2 regions of the Streptomyces sp. NRRL S-1813 genome follow, and region 2 is predicted to be linked to the other one. Evidence: predicted binding sites of a transcription regulator. Region 2 holds the regulator's gene; the other holds the start of a gene.
The links. Region 2 encodes HspR, which represses chaperone genes until heat shock. Its sites were predicted from a motif close to TTGAGNNNNNNNNNCTCAA; they were not measured.
Positions count from the first base shown of each region.

Region 1: the regulator HspR is predicted to act here: its motif matches at 7,030-7,048, upstream of lon (endopeptidase La).

Region 1 is NZ_JOHB01000001.1:669,157-678,101, reverse strand. Features, by position in the region: gene IF67_RS0103135 (nitrate- and nitrite sensing domain-containing protein) at 1-1,349, opposite strand, end outside; gene IF67_RS0103130 (hypothetical protein) at 1,924-2,769, shown strand; gene IF67_RS0103125 (MarR family winged helix-turn-helix transcriptional regulator) at 2,878-3,381, opposite strand; gene IF67_RS0103120 (lysozyme) at 3,659-4,519, shown strand; gene lon (endopeptidase La) at 4,599-7,007, opposite strand; gene IF67_RS0103110 (pentapeptide repeat-containing protein) at 7,123-7,956, opposite strand; gene IF67_RS0103105 (hypothetical protein) at 8,426-8,945, shown strand, end outside.
Region 2 is NZ_JOHB01000020.1:33,525-42,469, reverse strand. Features, by position in the region: gene clpB (ATP-dependent chaperone ClpB) at 1-6, opposite strand, end outside; gene IF67_RS0124875 (Uma2 family endonuclease) at 261-833, shown strand; gene IF67_RS0124870 (pyridoxamine 5'-phosphate oxidase family protein) at 863-1,267, shown strand; gene IF67_RS0124865 (hypothetical protein) at 1,696-2,100, shown strand; gene IF67_RS0124860 (heat shock protein transcriptional repressor HspR) at 2,279-2,731, opposite strand; gene dnaJ (molecular chaperone DnaJ) at 2,733-3,908, opposite strand; gene grpE (nucleotide exchange factor GrpE) at 3,954-4,604, opposite strand; partial or broken gene dnaK (molecular chaperone DnaK) at 4,601-6,179, opposite strand; gene IF67_RS0124840 ((Fe-S)-binding protein) at 6,470-8,752, shown strand; gene IF67_RS0124835 (FG-GAP repeat domain-containing protein) at 8,923-8,945, shown strand, end outside.

The DNA of each region.
Region 1 (8,945 bases), on a different contig from region 2:
AGATCGGCGATCTCCTCCTTGAGCGCCTCGCCCTGCTCCTGGAGCACCTCGCGCTCGGCGACCAGCCGCTGGCGGCCGCCGACCAGCCGCTTGCGCTCGCCCTCCAGTTCGGCGGTGCGCCGCGCCAGCTCGCCGACCTGGGTGTGCAGTGCGTTGACCGACTGCACGGCGGTGGCGAATTCGTCGTTGCGGCCCTTGTAGGTGATGGGCTCCTCGTGCGCGGGGTCGGCGGCCAGCCGCCTGGCGCCGATCCGCAGCGCGGCGAGCGGCTGGGTCATGGAGCGGGCGGCCCAGATGCCGGCGCCGACGGCCAGCAGCAGGCACAGCCCCTCCAGGCCGATGCGGATCTCCAGCTCCGTGACCTCGTCGTCGCGCAGCACGCCGAGGCGCTGGATGTCGGCGGTGGCCATGGCGGATTCGACGCCGCGCATCAGCGAGATGCGGCTGGTGAGGGTTTCCTGGACCCGCCGGCGGTTGAGCCGCAGATCGGTGGCGTCCAGACGGGGCTGGTCGGTCAGCCGGGTCAGATAACGCTCGGCGGTGTTGACGTCCGCGCCGTTGACGGTGCGGACATAACGGTCCCGGGCGCCCTGGCTCGCGGCCTGCTGGAAGTCGCCCAGCGCGCCCTGTTCGCGCAGATGGGAGACCTGGGCGAGGGCCGTCAGCCGGGGCTGGCTGCCGCCCGCCCTGAGCCCGGCGAGCAGCAGGGCGCGGGTGCCGGCGGCCTGTTCGATGGCGCGGCCGAGGGCGGGCAGCGCGCGGGTGTCGGCTCCGGTGGACTCCGCGCGGGCGGGCAGTCCACGGGCGATGTCGTCGCCGATCGCACCGAGTGCCTGGAGGGCCTGGGTGTAGGCGCTATGGATCTGCTCGGCCGATCCGGCCCCGGACAGCGCCTTTTGACGGGTTTGCGGGAGGGTGTCCAGGAGTTTGGCTGCGGCCTTGTACGCGGTGGTGCCGCCCGAGCCGTCCCGGGCCTCGGTGTGCAGCTCGTCGATCTGCCGGTCCACGCGGGCGCGCTGGGCCTTGGAGGCCGTGGCGTCGTCGGCCCGCGCGGCGTTGGTGGCGGCGTTGCCCAGCCCCGCGGCCGTATGACTGCCGCGCCCCGTGGCGACGTATGCGGTCATACCGTCGCGTTCGTCGGCGAGCGAGTGCGCCAGTGCGATGGCGCGGGCGTTCAGCTCGGCGAGACCGACCAGTTGCTGGCTGTTGGTGGCGTTGTCGGCCGTGGCCATCAGTCCGGGGGCACCGGCACCCAGCACGGCGGCGGCGACAACGGCCACCGCCCCGACGAGTCGGTTGCGCACCCGCGCGGGGCGCCCTCCCGGGCGGTCCTCGCCGCCCTCCGTCATGCCCGGTCCCTTACCAGGACCCGAGCCCGTGGTCGGTCCCGCGACCGAACCGGCCGGTGATCCCGGCTTCCTTGCGCCGCCTCGAAGCCGCATCTTCCGCACCGCTGCTCGCATTCCTGTCTCGCCTGTCCACGCCATCTGGCGTCGCGGACCCGGCTCGCTCTCCGCTCACGGGGCGGACCTGCGCGAAGACCGCAGCAGCACACACTTCCGCGAGGGGAAACAGCCCGGCTCTGCGCGTCGCGACGAACGTCCTGGCCTCACCCCATGATCCGGGCAACGACCATTCCACCGGCGCCGCGCAGTGGCTCGGCAACACATGCCCGGCCACCTGAAGGAGTGAACATCAATCGGAGTTTGGCCATCAACTTCCGTGCGCCGACGTTTTCGGCCGCAACCGTGCGCAGCCCCGAACGGGTTTGGAGATGCGGACGGCTCCTGGAAGGATGCGCGCCCGCATGCCGTCGGCCCCGCGGTCCTTACCTCCGGTACGCCGCCGCCCGGCCACCCTCCGGCGCCACCGCGGCCTCCCTCCACCGGGGGCGGGAGCGGTGCCTCCGGCAGACTTGCGGCCATGCGCATCGAACTCGCCACCGAGCCGGGCGACCCCCAACGCCCAAACGAGGACTACGCATCGGTCGCTCTGCCGGCCTCCGGCCAGGGCGGCGCCCTCGTTCTGCTGGACGGCGTGACGCCTCCCGAGGGGGACTACGGCTGCGTCCACTCGGTGCCGTGGTTCACCGCACGGCTCGGGGGCGCAATGCTGGAACTGTCGGTTTCACACCGGGATATGACACTCCCTGAGGTTCTCGCCGCGGCCATCTCCCGGACGGCTGATATCCATCGGGCCACCTGTGACCTTTCTCACCCTCGCACTCCGCAGGCAACCGTGGTCGCCGCACGGTGGTCCGGGGCCACGGTCGAACACCTCGTCCTGTCCGATTCGGTGCTGCTCCTGGAACGGCCGGACGGCTCGGTGCACCCGGTGCTCGACCCGCGGCTGGACGACATGCCCCCCGCGGTCCGGGAACGGCGCGCCGCCGTACGGGCGCTGCCGCGCGGCTCGGCGGAACGGGCCGCCGCGGTCCGGAAGTACGTCCGCGCGGTCGAGGCGCTGCGCAATGCGGAGGGCGGGTTCTTCACCGCGGCCGCCGACCCGGCGGTGGCCGCCCGTGCGGTGTCCGGCAGCACCCCGCGCTCCGGTCTGCGCTCCCTGACGGCGCTCAGCGACGGGGCGGGCCGCTGGGCGGAGGTCTTCCACGAGGGCTCCTGGGCCGACTGCGTGGCCCTGGTGACCGCACAGGGCCCCCAGGCGCTGATCGACCGGGTGCGGGCGTCGGAGGCGGCGGACCCGGAGGGTGCGGAGTATCCGCGCGGCAAGGCGCGGGATGACGCGGCGGTGATCTTTGTGGCTCCGTGACAATCGCCGGCGGGCGGAGAAATTCTCCCGCCGCGACGGAACGGCACCACGACGGCGGCGGTCCGGGGCCATGACGGCGCCGGCCGCTGCGCCCTGCCCGGACACCCCCTACACCTCGTCCCCCTCCTGCTCCGCGTTCAGCCGGTGCAGCAGACGGGCCAGTTCGGCGACCTCGGCGCGGTCCCAGGAGGCGAGACGGCGGGCGTACTGGGCGCGGCGGCCGGTGCGGACGCGGGTGAAGCGCTCGCGGCCCTCGTCGGTGATGCGGACCAGGACCGCGCGGCCGTCCGCCGGGTCCGGCTCACGGGCGACGAGTCCGAGCTTCTCCAGGGCGTGCAGCTGACGGCTCATCGTGGCCTTGCCGACGCCGAAGAAGCCGGCGAGGGCGGTGGCCCGCTGGGTGCCGGCGTCGGCCAGCCGGACGAGGAGGCCGTATGCGGCGGGCTCCAGATCGGGATGCACCTCTCGTGCCAATTCGCCGGAAGAGGCACGGGCCCGGCGGAGAAATACCGCCAATTCGCGTTCCAGGGCGAGAAATACGTGGTCCACACCAATCGGTTCGCCGTCCGCCGTCGAACCGTCGGCTCCGGTGTCGTGCACGTCAGCGCCCATTCCCGCTTTCCCTCACCTGAAAGTTTCCGCCATCGGCGGCCGAAGCCGCAGCTCGGCCAGTATTTCGCAGGATTAGACCAACGGCAGCCCCGTGACCCTCTTTTGTCACGTCGTTCTACGCGCGTATCGTCATTTCTGGCATGGCCATACCAAGCGGCCCCCGCTGTCAGCAGTTCCGCCGCGCGTCATGCACGTCGCACTTCCGTGCCCACACGCCTGCGTCATGCCGTCAGCTCCTCCCCCCTCAGGTCATCCACCGAGATCTTCGGAGGCACGTATGTCCGTGCTCAGATCCGGCTCCCCCCACCGACCCGCACGCTCACTCGCGAGCGTGGCCGGGGTCCTTCTCGCGGTCCTCTCCCTCCTCCTCGGGCTGGCGGGCACCGCCGGCGCCGCGGCCACGCGGTACGCACCGGAGCCCAGCCACCCCGGCCAGGACTGGGCCGGTTCCCAGATCGCCCGGCACGAAGGCACCGCGGCCGGCATCGCACCGCCGGCGTCCTCGCTCGCCGCGTCCGTCGAGGGCGTGGACGTCAGCAGTCACAACGGCAATGTGGCCTGGCCGACACTCTGGAACAGCGGCGTCCGCTTCGCCTATGTGAAGGCGACGGAGTCCACCAGCTACACCAACCCGTACTTCGCGCAGCAGTACAACGGCTCGTACAGCGCAGGGATGATCCGCGGCGCGTACCACTTCGCCACGCCCAACACCTCCAGCGGTGCCGCCCAGGCCAGGTACTTCGTCGACCACGGCGGCGGCTGGTCCAAGGACGGCAGGACCCTGCCCGGCGCACTCGACATGGAGTACAACCCCTACGGGGCGACCTGTTACGGGCTGAGCGCGGCGGGGCTGGTCAACTGGATGAAGGACTGGTTCGCCACCTACAAGGCCCGTACCGGCCGGGATGCCGTCCTCTACACCTCCACGAGCTGGTGGAAGCAGTGCACCGGCAACTCCGCCGCCTTCGGCTCCGTCAACCCGCTGTGGATACCGCGCTACGGCTCCTCGGCCGGCGAACTCCCGGCCGGCTGGGGCTTCCACACCATCTGGCAGTACACCTCGACCGGCCCGACGGTCGGTGACCACAACCGCTTCAACGGCGCGATGGACCGCCTGCGGGCGCTCGCCAACGGCTAGGGGCTGTCTTCGAAGTCGCCTCTGCCACGCGGCGGCCGGCCCGGCCCCTCTGCGGGAGCCGGACCGGCCGCCGTTGCCCTCACGCCGCGACCGGTACCTCGGGAGCGGCCCCGTTCGACGCCGGGGTCAGCGCCAGCTCCAGCACCTGGCGGACATCCGCGACGGGGTGGACCTCCAGGGCTTCGAGGATCTCGGCCGGCACATCGTCCAGGTCCGGTTCATTGCGCTGGGGGATGACCACTGTGGTGATCCCCGCCCGGTGTGCCGCCAGCAGCTTCTGCTTGACGCCGCCGATCGGCAGCACCCGCCCGGTCAGCGAGACCTCGCCGGTCATCGCCACGTCCGGCCGGACCTGGCGGCCCGACAGCAGCGAGGCCAGTGCCGTCGTCATCGTCACGCCCGCGCTCGGCCCGTCCTTGGGGACGGCGCCCGCCGGTACGTGCAGATGCACTCCGCGCTCCTTCAGGTCGGCGACCGGAAGTTCCAGTTCCGCGCCGTGCGAGCGCAGGAAGGACAGCGCGATGTGTGCGGACTCCTTCATGACGTCGCCGAGCTGGCCGGTCAGCCGGAGCCCGGACGCCCCGGTCTCCGGATCGGCGAGCGAGGCCTCCACGTAGAGCACATCGCCGCCGGCGCCGGTGACCGCGAGGCCGGTGACCACACCGGGCACCGCGGTGCGCCGCTCGGCCGGATCCTGCGCCGACTCGGGGGTGTGGTGCGGCCGCCCGATCAGCGGGCGCAGCTGCTCCGCACCGACCGTGAACGGCAGCTCCTGCTGCCCCAGTTCGTGCTGTGCGGCGACCTTGCGCAGCAGCCTGGCGACCGCACGCTCCAGATTCCGTACGCCCGCCTCGCGGGTGTACTCGCCCGCCAGCCTGCGCAGCGCGTCGTCTTCCAGGGTCACCTCGCCGGGCTCCAGACCGGCCCGCTCCAGCTGGCGCGGCAGCAGGTGGTCCCGGGCGATGACGACCTTCTCGTCCTCGGTGTAGCCGTCCAGCCGGACCAGCTCCATCCGGTCGAGCAGCGGCTCGGGGATGGCTTCGAGGACGTTGGCGGTGGCCAGGAAGACCACATCGCTGAGGTCGAGTTCGACCTCCAGGTAGTGGTCGCGGAAGGTGTGGTTCTGCGCCGGGTCCAGGACCTCCAGGAGGGCGGCGGCCGGGTCGCCCCGGAAGTCGGAGCCCACCTTGTCGATCTCGTCGAGCAGCACCACCGGGTTCATCGACCCGGCCTCCTTGACGGCCCGGACGATCCGGCCGGGCAGCGCGCCGACGTACGTCCGGCGGTGGCCGCGGATCTCCGCCTCGTCCCGGACGCCGCCGAGCGCGACGCGGACGAACTTGCGTCCCATGGCCCGCGCGACGGACTCACCGAGCGAGGTCTTGCCGACACCGGGCGGTCCGACGAGCGCCAGCACGGCTCCCCCGCGGCGGCCGCCGACCAGGCCGAGCCCGCGCTCGCCCCGCCGCTTGCGGACGGCCAGGTATTCGGTGATCCGCTCCTTGACGTCCTCCAGGCCGGAGTGGTCGGCGTCCAGGATCTCCTTGGCGCCGGCGATGTCGTAGGCGTCCTCGGTCCGTTCGTTCCACGGCAGTTCCAGGACGGTGTCCAGCCAGGTGCGGATCCAGGAGCCCTCGGGGTTCTGGTCGCTGGACCGCTCCAGCTTGTCGACCTCCTTGAGGGCGGCCTTGCGGACGTCCTCGGGCAGATCGGCGGCCTCGACCCGGGCGCGGTAGTCGTCGCCCTCGTCCTCCGGATCGCCGTTGAGCCCGGCGAGTTCCTTGCGGACCGCCTCCAGCTGCCGCCGCAGCAGGAACTCCCGCTGCTGCTTGTCGACGCCTTCCTGGACGTCCTTGGCGATGGATTCGGCGACATCCTGCTCGGCGAGGTGCTCGCGCAGCGCCTCGGTGGCGGCCTTCAGCCGGGCGACCGGGTCGACGGTCTCCAGCAGCTGGACCTTCTGTTCGGTGGTCAGGAACGGCGAGTAGCCGGAGTTGTCGGCCAGCGTCGGTACGTCCTCGATCTGCTGGACGCGGTCGACGACCTGCCAGGCACCCCGCTTGCGCAGCCAGCTGGTGGCCAGCGCCTTGTACTCCGTGACGAGTTCGGCCACCGCGCCGGGCAGCGGATCGGGGACCGTCTCCTCGACGGTCGTGCCCTCCACCCAGAGCGCGGCACCGGGCCCGGTCGTGCCGGAACCGATCCGTACCCGGCCCAGGCCCCGGATCAGCGCCCCGGGGTCGCCGTCGGACAGCCGCCCGACCTGCTCGATCCGCCCTAGCGTGCCGATACCGGCGTACGTCCCGTCGACGCGGGGAACGAGCAGCACCCGCGGCTTGTTACCCGTGGTGGCGGCGGCCTGCGCGGCCTCCACCGCGGCCCGGACGTCCGTGTCGGACAGGTCCAGGGGCACCACCATGCCGGGGAGCACGACCTCGTCATCGAGGGGCAGCACGGGCAGAGTGAGCGATGTGGACGTCGAAGCCATGATCTCCCCTTCGGCAAACAAGTTGAGCTTTACCCACTCAATGCAGCCGGGCCGGAAGATGTTCCCCCACGTGCGTTCGCTGTCAGCGATCGGCTGGCAGCGAGCGAAGGCGGCGCTACCAGTGGGCGGGTCGGGACAGGGCCTCCGGCAGCCTGGTGGCGGCGTCGCCCTTGGCCGCGTTGAGCTGTGACTGGGTGAGGAAGAGGGCGCCGGTGAGGTCGGCGCCGCGCAGGTCCGCGTCCCGCAGATCGGCACCGATCAGGTCCGCCGTGCGCAGATCGGCGCCCTTGAGGTCGGCGGCGATGAGGCAGGCCCCGCGGAGGTTGGCGCCCCGGAGGCCGGCGCCCTTGAGGCGGGCCCCCATGAGATCGGCGCCCCGCCGCTCCTTCTTGCGGCCCGGCACCGCGGCCCGTACGAGTTCGCTGGTGCGCAGCAGCAGGGCGTTGACCTCGCCCCGGTGGGCCGGAACGTCGAGTTCCGTGAGCTCCTGGGCGCTGCCGCGGGTGAAGCGCTCGGTCTTCTCCAGCGCGGTGCGCAGGTCGGCGTGCACCGGGCGGGCCGCCGGCAGGGTCAGCGCCTCGGCCAGGTACCAGAGGAGTTCGTGCAGCTGCCGCATGACGGGAAAGACGTCGAACATCTGCCGGGCGGTCCCCGGGGCCTGCCGCCAGTCCTGTCCGCCGAAGGTGACCTGGGAGACCTTCTGTCCGGCGCCGAAGCAGTCGAAGACGGTGCAGCCGGGGAAGCCCCGCGTGCGGAGGTCGCTGTGGATGCCGCAGCGGAAGTCCGTCCGAAGGTTCGGGCAGGGGCGCCCGGCATCCTTGTCGAGCGCGAAGTCCGCCGAGGCCGCGAACGGCAGCGCGACACAGCAGAGCCCGAAACAGCTGCCGCAGTCGGACTGGAGCCCGAGATCGACGGTGTCCGGAATCGATTGCTTGCGGTCTGAGGACAAGATGCGTGCACTCCTGCGGCCGGCGAGCACCGCACCAGGCCGCACTCGGAACGAGCCCCCATTCTCCCAGGCGGCCGAGGCCCCCCCGCCCCTGGCCGGATCCGCTCGCCGCGGGAGGGCATCGGGCCGTCGGGCGCCGGGAGTTGTCAGTGCCCGCCCCTGAGGGCTGTCCCGTAATCCCTGGCGGGGCGCCGGCGGAGATCTCCGGTGAACGCCTGACGGCAGCGTCGGCCCGGAAGACCTCGCCGAGGCGGAGGTGCACCCGACGGTCGTCTGGGAGCGGGGCGAGCCCCTGGACTGCGTGAGCGGGCATGACGAGCTGCTGCGGCCGTTCTTCCGCGCGGCGGCGGACGAGGGGGACGGCGTGCCGATATGGCTCGGACAGCGGCGCGACGCGGTCCGGCGAGCCGGGCGGAAAAGCCCTGCCGCTTCCCCCCTCACGCCTCGTCATGACTGCTACCTTCACGGCATGTTGCAGCGGATGTCCGGAGTTTTCATCGGCGCTCTCTTCGGGACGATCTTCGTGGTCGCCAACGCGCACGACCCGCTGAATCCCGGCGTCGGTATCGCCCTGCGGGTGCTCGCGGTGCTCACCTTCGCCGGGCTGCTGGCGCTCGCGCTGCGGGCCGGGCGCCACGGCCGGCCCGCCGAGGCGGACGCCGAGGGTCCGCAAGCCGACTGGTTCCGGGGGCGGTTCGCGTTCGTCGTAGGGGCCGAGGTGGTGCTGCTGATCGGCGGCAATCTCGCGCTGCGGGCGGCGGGCGCCCCGCAGGAGACCGCCGTGGCCTGGATCGCGCTGATCGTCGGCCTGCACTTCGTCGCACTGATGGCGGTCTGGAAGCGGCGCAGCATCGCCGTCCCCGGCGTCGCGCTGACCGCGCTCGGCGTGATCGGGCTGGGCATGGCGGCGACCTCCGCCGTGGCCTGGGTGCCGTTCGTCAGCGGCGTGCTGTCCGGTGTGGCGCTGCTGGGCGGCTGCGCCTACGCCG
Region 2 (8,945 bases):
GTCCACGTCCTCGCGATCCTCCTCGACTCGTCCTCAACAGCCTCTACGCCCAGTCTGGGCCCGGTCGGCGCGCCCGCGCGGCACATCCTGCTCGTGCCAACGTGCGATAAGTTGAGTCTATTCCACTCAAGGTTGATTCGGGGAGCCGCCCACCCCACCCTCGCTCACTCGTGCGAGGGAATCGCGCTGAACGCGCCGTCCCGCCCCACGCCGCCCGGCGACACTGGCCTTCAACCACAAGGAGGTGCAGCATGACGGCTATGGCACACGAGCCGATGCCCACGCAGGACGACATCCTCCTGGAAGGCTTTCTGGCGCTGGAGACCCCGACAGGTTTCCGGGCCGAGCTCATCGAGGGGGAGATCGCGGTGACACCGCCGCCGGATGGCGACCACGAGGACTGCCTGAGTCTCGTCTTCGAGCAGGTCATGCAGTTGTCTGCAACGGCCATGCAGTTCTCGGGACACAAAGGACTCCTCCTCTCCCACGCGGCGGGCCGGCCCGCGGACCACGTGATCCCCGACGCCACCATCGCCCCACGCGCGCTGCGTCTCTTCCGCGGCGCCCCTCCCTGGATGCCCAGCGACGGCGTTGCCATGGTCATCGAGGTGACGTCGAGCAAGCCCCACAAGGACCGTGTCGCCAAGCGCCATGGCTACGCCCGCTCCGGCATTCCGCTCTGTCTCCTGGTCGACCGTGACAAGTCAGCGGTCACACTGTTCAGCGAGCCGGAGGGCGAGGACTACCTCAACACTCACATCGCCCCCTTCGGCAAACCCCGCCCCCTCCCCGCCCCCTTCTCCTTCGACCTGGAAACCACCGACTTCCTCTGAACCCCGGGCCCGGAACTACCCTTGCCCCCATGGCCCATGACCTCAGTGCCCTCAGCCCGGAGTACCTCGCCTTCTGGGGCGAGTATCTGATGCCGACGCTCACCACGCTGCGTACGGACGGGACGCCGCACGTCGTCCCGGTAGGCGTCACCTACGACGCCGGGCAGCGCATCGCGCGGATCATCACCCGCAAGGACAGCGCCAAGGTCAAGAACATCCTCGCCGCCGGGGCGGACGGCGCCACCGTCGCCGTGTGCCAGGTCGACAAGGGGCGCTGGGCGACCCTGGAGGGCATCGCGCGGGTGCGTACGGACACCGAGTCGGTGGCCGACGCGGTGAACCGGTATGCCGAGCGCTACGGCCGGACGCCGACGCCCAACCCCGATCGCGTCATGATCGAGATCGCGGTGACCAAGGCGATGGGCCGGGCCTGAGAGCCTGCCCGCCGCTCCCCCGTCCCGCCGCCTCCCCGTCCCGCCGGGCACACCGTCCCCTGGCCGAAAACGGACCCTTCCGCTCCGCCGTGGGCCGTCCACCTGGTACTCAGGAGCGACGGGAACCGAACAGCTCCGTGCAAGGGCGGACGGCATCGGGCCTGCCCCAGGCAAAAGACGGCAGCTGGAGGCCGCATGGCGTCGGCATTGCACATCGTGACGACCGTTCCGCGCCGGCCGCCCCCCACCCGGCCGCGCCCGCATGCCGAGCTCTGTCCGCGCTGCGGCGGCCAACTGGCCGTCAACCAGGACGGCTGGAAGATCTGCCACGCCTGCGGTTACGCTTCGCCGCCCGGTACAGCCCCTCCTCCACGGGCCACCCACGGGGGTATCGTCGCCCCCACAGTCGCCACGCCCCGGAGGGCACGATGAACTCGGTCCGAGTGACGGCGATCGCCTGCCTGATGCCGCTGTCCGAGCTGGACGAGGATCCGTTCCTGGTCGATGACCGCAGCCAGCACGACATGTGCAAACAGTGGGCGGCAGCCCGTGACTACCACCTGACCTGCCGGCTCAGCCTGCACCACCTGCGCGCCGATCACAGCGCACTGTGGCGCGATGTCGAGGACGGCCTGGTCGATGTGTTCGTGACGCCCAACCGCCGGGCCCTGGAGAACGCCATCGACGGCACCGCCGAGTTCACCGCGCGGTGCGCCGCGGCCGGGGTGCGCCTGGAGACCGCCGACCTCGACGAGCCGGTCTACACCCTGGCGATGAAGTCGCATGTGCACCGGCGCCTGTCGATGCCGACGGCGGGGTACAGCGGCTGCTGAGCGGGCGCGGGCCGTGCGCAGGCGGATGCCCGCAGACGGAGGCCGCAGGACGACAGCCGCAGGAGGACACCGGAAGACGCGCGGGGCAGGGAACAGCACGCAGAGACGCGACAAGGGCCGGGTTTCCCCGGCCCTTTGCCACGTCACGCGCCGGGTGCTCGCGCCCCGGGACGGCCGTTCACTCCGGCCGCTTGGGCCGCCACACCACCAGCGCGCTGCCCTGCTGCACATCCTGATACGGCACCAGATCGCGCCGGTAGGAGGCGTGCACCGCCGCCTCCCGCTGCTGCATCGCGCTGGCCGCGCCCTCCAGGGCGCCCTGGAGCTCGATGACCCGCTGCTGAAGGGCCGCGACCTGGTTCTCCAGCTCGATGATGCGCTTGATGCCGGCGAGGTTGATGCCCTCGTCCTGGGACAACTGCTGCACCGTACGGAGCAGTTCGATGTCCCGGGCCGAATAGCGGCGGCCCCGCCCGGCCGTGCGGTCGGGCGAGACCAGCCCGAGCCGGTCGTACTGACGAAGGGTCTGCGGATGCAGGCCGGAGAGCTGAGCCGCGACGGAGATGACGTACACCGGCGACTCATCGGTCAGTTGATAGGGGTTACGACGCTGCCCGCCCCGGCTGTCCATCTCAAGCTCCCTTCGCGGCCTGGAACAGCTCTGCCCGCGGGTCCGGGCCCGCGGTCGCCTCGCGATAGGACTCCAGCGAGTCCTTCGCCTTGTCGCTGAGGTCGCTGGGGACCAGCACCTCTATGGTGACCAGCAGATCACCGCGGGTGCCGTCCTTGCGGGTGGCACCCTTGCCCCGGGCGCGCATGGTGCGCCCGTTGGGGGTGCCGGCCGGCAGCTTCAGCGTCACCGGCGGACCGCCCAGGGTCGGTACCTTCACCTCGCCGCCGAGGGCGGCCTCCGGGAAGGTGACCGGCACCGTGACGGTGAGGTTGTCGCCCTTGCGGCCGAAGACCGGGTGGGCGTCGACATGCACGACCACATACAGATCGCCGGCCGGACCGCCCTGCTCGCCCGGGGCGCCCTTGCCGCGCAGCCGGATGCGCTGCCCGTCGGAGACGCCCGCGGGGATACGGACCTGCATCGTGCGGGCGCTGGTGGCGCGACCACTGCCCTTGCAGACCTCACAGGGGTCCTGGGCGATCAGGCCCCGGCCCTTGCAGTCGGCGCACGGGTCGGTCAGCGAGAAGCCGCCGCCCGCGCCCCGGCTGACCTGGCCGGTGCCGACACAGGTCGGGCAGACCCGGGGCGTACCGTTTTTGTCGCCGGTGCCCGAACACGCCTTGCACGGCGCCTGGCTGGACATCCGCAGCGGGACCGTGGCCCCGTCGACCGCCTCGGTGAAGCTGAGCGTCACCTCGGACTCGATGTCCTGGCCGCGGCGTGCGTGGGTACGCGTACCGGCGCCGCCACGGTTGAACAGACCGCCGAAGACGTCCCCCAGGCCGCCGCCGAAGCCGCCGCCCCCGCCACTCTGACCGGGCGCGCCTCCGAAGAGGTCGCCCAGGTCGAAGTTGAAGGAGCCGCCGCCACCGGCGGGACCCGGCCGGTAGCCGCCGTTGCCGAACAGCGTGCGCGCCTCGTCGTACTCCTTGCGGCGCTTGCTGTCCCCCAGGATGTCGTTCGCCTCGGAGATCTCCTTGAAGCGCTCCTCGGCCTTGGCGTCGCCCTTGTTGGCATCCGGGTGGAACTCGCGGGCGAGCTTCCGGTACGCCTTTTTGATCTCCGCTTCGGTGGCGTCCTTCGGGACGCCGAGGACCTTGTAATAGTCCTTCTCGACGAAGTCCTTGGTGCTCATCCCCGACGTCCCTCCTCCCGCGCGGATTTTCTGTTTGCCCTCACGTCAGCCCTCGTCCGGGCCACCGCTCTCCTCGTCCGAAGCCTTCACGTCCTCGTCGGAGGTGGACTTGGCGCCCTGCGCGCCCGGCTGCGGTTCGGCGACGGCGACCCGCGCGGGGCGGATCGTTCGCTCACCGATGCGATACCCGGGCTGAAGGATCGCCACGCACGTCGTCTCGGTGACATCCGGTGCGTACGAATGCATCAGCGCCTCGTGGATCGTCGGGTCGAAGGGCTCGCCCTCCTTGCCGAACTGCTGGAGACCCAGCTTGGCGACCACGGTCTCCAGCGATTCGGCCACCGACTTGAAGCCGCCGACCAGTTCGCCGTGTTCACGCGCACGGCCGACGTCGTCGAGCGTGGGAAGGAGCTCGGACAGGAGGTTCGCCGCGGCGATCTCCTTGACCGTGACCCGGTCCCGCTCCACCCGACGGCGGTAGTTCTGGTACTCCGCCTGGAGCCGCTGGAGGTCCGCCGTGCGCTCGTTGAGCGCGGTGCGTACCTGGTCCAGCTGCGCCTGGAGCGCTATGTCCGTTACGTCCCCGGCCGGGGCCGAGCCCGCCTTGTCGGCGGACTCGGCCTGCGCCGCGTCTTCGGGAGCGGCGTCGGAAGGGACGTCGGGCTTCTCGTCGAAGCCCGGGGTCTCCTCCGTCACGCGGCACCATCCTTCTTCGGCTTCTCGTCGTCGACGATCTCGGCGTCCACGACGTCATCGGCGGCGTCCTGGGCCTGCTCACCGGCAGCGGCGCCCTCGGCACCGCCGGCGGCCTGCGCGCCCTGGGCGTCGGCGTACATGGCCTGACCCAGCTTCTGGGAGACGGCCGCGACCTTCTCGGTGGCGGTGCGGATCTCGGCCGAGTCCTCGCCCTTGAGCTTCTCCTTCAGCTCACTGACGGCTTCCTCGACCTCGGTCTTCACGTCACCGGGGACCTTGTCCTCGTTGTCCTTGAGGAACTTCTCCGTCTGGTAGACGAGCTGCTCGCCCTGGTTACGGGACTCGGCGGCCTCGCGGCGGGCGTGGTCCTCGTCCGCGTACTTCTCGGCCTCCTGGCGCATCCGGTCGACCTCGTCCTTCGGCAGCGAGGAGCCGCCTCATGATGCCGCCCTTGGTCTCGATACCGAGGGACAGCGGGGTGACGTCCAGCAGGAGGACGTCCTTGACCTCACCCTTGAGCACACCGGCCTGGAGGGTGGCGCCGATGGCGACGACCTCGTCCGGGTTGACGCCCTTGTTGGCGTCCTTGCCGCCGGTCAGCTCCTTGACGAGCTCGGCGACGGCGGGCATACGGGTGGAGCCGCCGACCAGGACCACGTGGTCGATCTCGGACAGGTTGATACCCGCGTCCTTGATCACGTTGTGGAACGGGGTCTTGCAGCGGTCCAGGAGGTCCGAGGTGAGCTGCTGGAACTGCGAGCGCGTGAGCTTCTCGTCCAGGTGCAGCGGGCCCTCGGCGGAGGCGGTGATGTAGGGAAGGTTGATCGTCGTCTCCGTGGAGGACGACAGCTCGATCTTCGCCTTCTCCGCGGCCTCGCGCAGGCGCTGGAGCGCCATCTTGTCCTTGGCGAGGTCCACGCCGTGGCCGTTCTGGAACTGCTTGACCAGGTAGTCGACGACGCGCTGGTCCCAGTCGTCACCACCGAGGTGGTTGTCACCGTTGGTGGCCTTCACCTCGACGACGCCGTCGCCGATCTCCAGCAGCGAGACGTCGAAGGTGCCGCCACCGAGGTCGAAGACCAGAATGGTCTGGTCGTCCTTCTCCAGGCCGTAGGCCAGGGCGGCCGCGGTGGGCTCGTTGACGATACGCAGGACGTTGAGGCCCGCGATCTCACCGGCCTCCTTGGTGGCCTGGCGCTCGGAGTCGTTGAAGTAGGCCGGAACGGTGATGACCGCGTCGACGACCTTCTCGCCCAGATATGCCTCGGCGTCGCGCTTGAGCTTCTGCAGGATGAAGGCGCTCATCTGCTGCGGGTTGAAGCCCTTGCCGTCGATGTCGATCTTCCAGTCGGTGCCCATGTGGCGCTTGACCGACCGGATGGTCCTGTCGACGTTGGTGACCGCCTGGCGCTTGGCGACCTCGCCGACCAGCACCTCGCCGTTCTTGGCGAAGGCGACAACGGACGGCGTGGTCCTGGCGCCCTCGGCGTTGGTGATGACGGTGGGCTCACCGCCTTCGAGAACACTGACGACGGAGTTCGTCGTGCCCAGGTCGATGCCGACCGCACGTGCCATTTCAATTCCTCCAGCTGACTTGAGTGGAACAGGCTCAACAGTGCAGCACGGAAGAAATCCTGTCAACAGACCTGAGTCGAGTGCGCTCAAGTTTTATATCGCCCTTACCGTCACCAGGGTTCCATCCCCCAGACGCGGAGGGCTTACCCAGGGTTGCCTTCGCGACGCAGATCACCGGCCGGGCGGCTTCATGGGGCGGAGGAGAATGGGTAACCTCAGCGGCAGACCCAAAAAGTTACCGCTTAGTAGTTCCCACCGTTTTCCGCTCTCGCAGGTACGAGGAGCCTCCCATGCAACTCGCCGCGATCATCGTGTCGCTGGTGCTCATCGCGGTCGCCGTGGCGCTGTTCGGCCGCGCCCTCCTGCAGATCTACCGCCAGATGCGGCTGGGCCAGCCGGTGCCCGCAGGCACCCGGACCGACGCTCCCGCCCAACGGACCGTCACGGTGGCCAAGGAGTTCCTCGGCCACACTCGCATGAACCGCTGGGGCGTCGTCGGCGTGGCGCACTGGTTCGTGGCGGTGGGCTTCCTCACCCTGCTGCTGACGATCGTCAACGCCATCGGCCAGCTCTTCCAGGCCGACTGGCTGATCCCGGTGATCGGCGACTGGCTGCCGTGGGAGATGTTCGTCGAGGCGATGGGCACGATGACGACCGTGGGCATCATCGCCCTGATCGTCATCCGGCAGCTGAACCGTCCCGGCGGCGCGGGCCGCAAGTCCCGCTTCGCGGGCTCCAACACCGGCCAGGCGTACTTCGTCGAGACCGTCATCCTCATCGTCGGCATCTGCATCGTGACGCTGCACGCCCTGGAGGGCGCCCAGCACGGCGTCGACCACTACGAGCCCGCGTACTTCGTCTCGTACCCCCTGGTCGTGGCCTTCAAGGGCATGAGCCTCGGCACGGTGCAGAACCTGACCTACCTCTTCGCGGGCATCAAGATCGCGACGTCCTTCATCTGGATGATCACGGTCTCGCTCAAGACCGACATGGGTGTGGCCTGGCACCGCTTCCTCGCCTTCCCCAACATCTGGTTCAAGCGCGAGGCGGACGGCGACGTCGCCCTCGGCGCCCTTCAGCCGATGACCACCCAGGGCAAGCCGATCGACTTCGAGGACCCGGGCGAGGACGACCAGTTCGGCGTCTCCCAGATCGAGCACTTCTCCTGGAAGGGCCTGCTCGACTTCTCCACCTGCACCGAGTGCGGCCGCTGCCAGTCGCAGTGCCCCGCCTGGAACACCGGCAAGCCGCTCTCCCCGAAGCTCCTGATCATGTCGCTGCGCGACCACGCGCACGCCAAGGCGCCGTACCTGCTCGCGGGCGGCGGCAAGGACGAAGAGGGCAACGAGAAGGCGACCGCCGAGCAGCTCGCCGACGTCCCCGCGTCCGCGCTGGCCGAGGCCGAGCGCCCGCTGATCGGCACCCTCGAAGAGAACGGCGTCATCGACCCGGACGTCCTGTGGTCCTGCACCACCTGCGGCGCCTGTGTCGAGCAGTGCCCGGTCGACATCGAGCACATCGACCACATCGTCGACATGCGCCGCTACCAGGTCATGATCGAGTCCTCGTTCCCGTCCGAGGCGGGCACGATGCTCAAGAACCTGGAGAAGAAGGGCAACCCCTGGGGCCTGGCCAAGAAGCAGCGCCTGGCGTGGACCAAGGAGGTCGACTTCGAGGTTCCGGTCGTCGGCCAGGACGTCGAGGACCTCACCGAGGTCGAGTACCTCTACTGGGTCGGCTGCGCCGGCGCCCTGGAGGACCGCGCCAAGAAGACCACCAAGGCCTTCGCCGAGCTGCTGCACATCGCGGGCGTGAAGTTCGCGATCATGGGCGGCGACGAGAAGTGCACCGGTGACTCGCCGCGCCGTCTGGGCAACGAGTTCCTCTTCCAGCAGCTCGGCGCCGAGAACGTCGCGACGCTCAACGCCGCCTTCGGCGAGTCCCTCAACGAGGAGGGCGGGGTGGACGAGTCGACCAGGAAGCCGAAGGCGTCGAAGAAGATCGTCGCGACCTGCCCGCACTGCTTCAACACGATCGCGAACGAGTACCCCCAGCTGGGCGGCGAGTACGAGGTCATCCACCACACCCAGCTGCTCCAGCACCTGGTGGACGAGGGCAAGCTCACCCCCGTCACCCCGGTAGAGGGCCTGATCACCTACCACGACCCCTGCTACCTGGGCCGCCACAACAAGGTCTACACCCCGCCGCGCGAGATCATCGCCAAGGTGCCGGGCCTGCGGAACGAGGAGATGCACCGCCACAAGGAGCGCGGCTTCTGCTGTGGCGCCGGCGGTGCCCGCATGTGGATGGAAGAGCGCATCGGCAAGCGCATCAACAACGAGCGCGTCGACGAGGCGCTGTCGCTGAACCCCGACATCGTCTCGACGGCCTGCCCCTTCTGCCTGGTCATGCTGACCGACTCGGTCAACGGCAAGAAGAACGACGGCAAGGCGAAGGAATCCGTCCAGGTCGTCGACGTGGCCCAGCTGCTGCTGGACTCCGTCAGGACCCCCGCCGACCCGGCGGCCGACGAGGCGCCGGAAGACGCGCCGGAGCCGGAGCCGGTGAAGTAACGGCGCGGACAAGCGCGTTGGCCGAGGGCCGGTCCCTGTTCCGTACGGGGGCCGGCCCTCGGCGTGCCGGGCAGCGGGTGCGGCGGGCATTGCGGGGCGGCAGGCCCCCGGGGAGCATCGGGGGCCGCGGAGGACGAGACGACAACAGCGGCACGGGTGGGGTGGGCGGTATGCACAGACGGATCGTCACGGC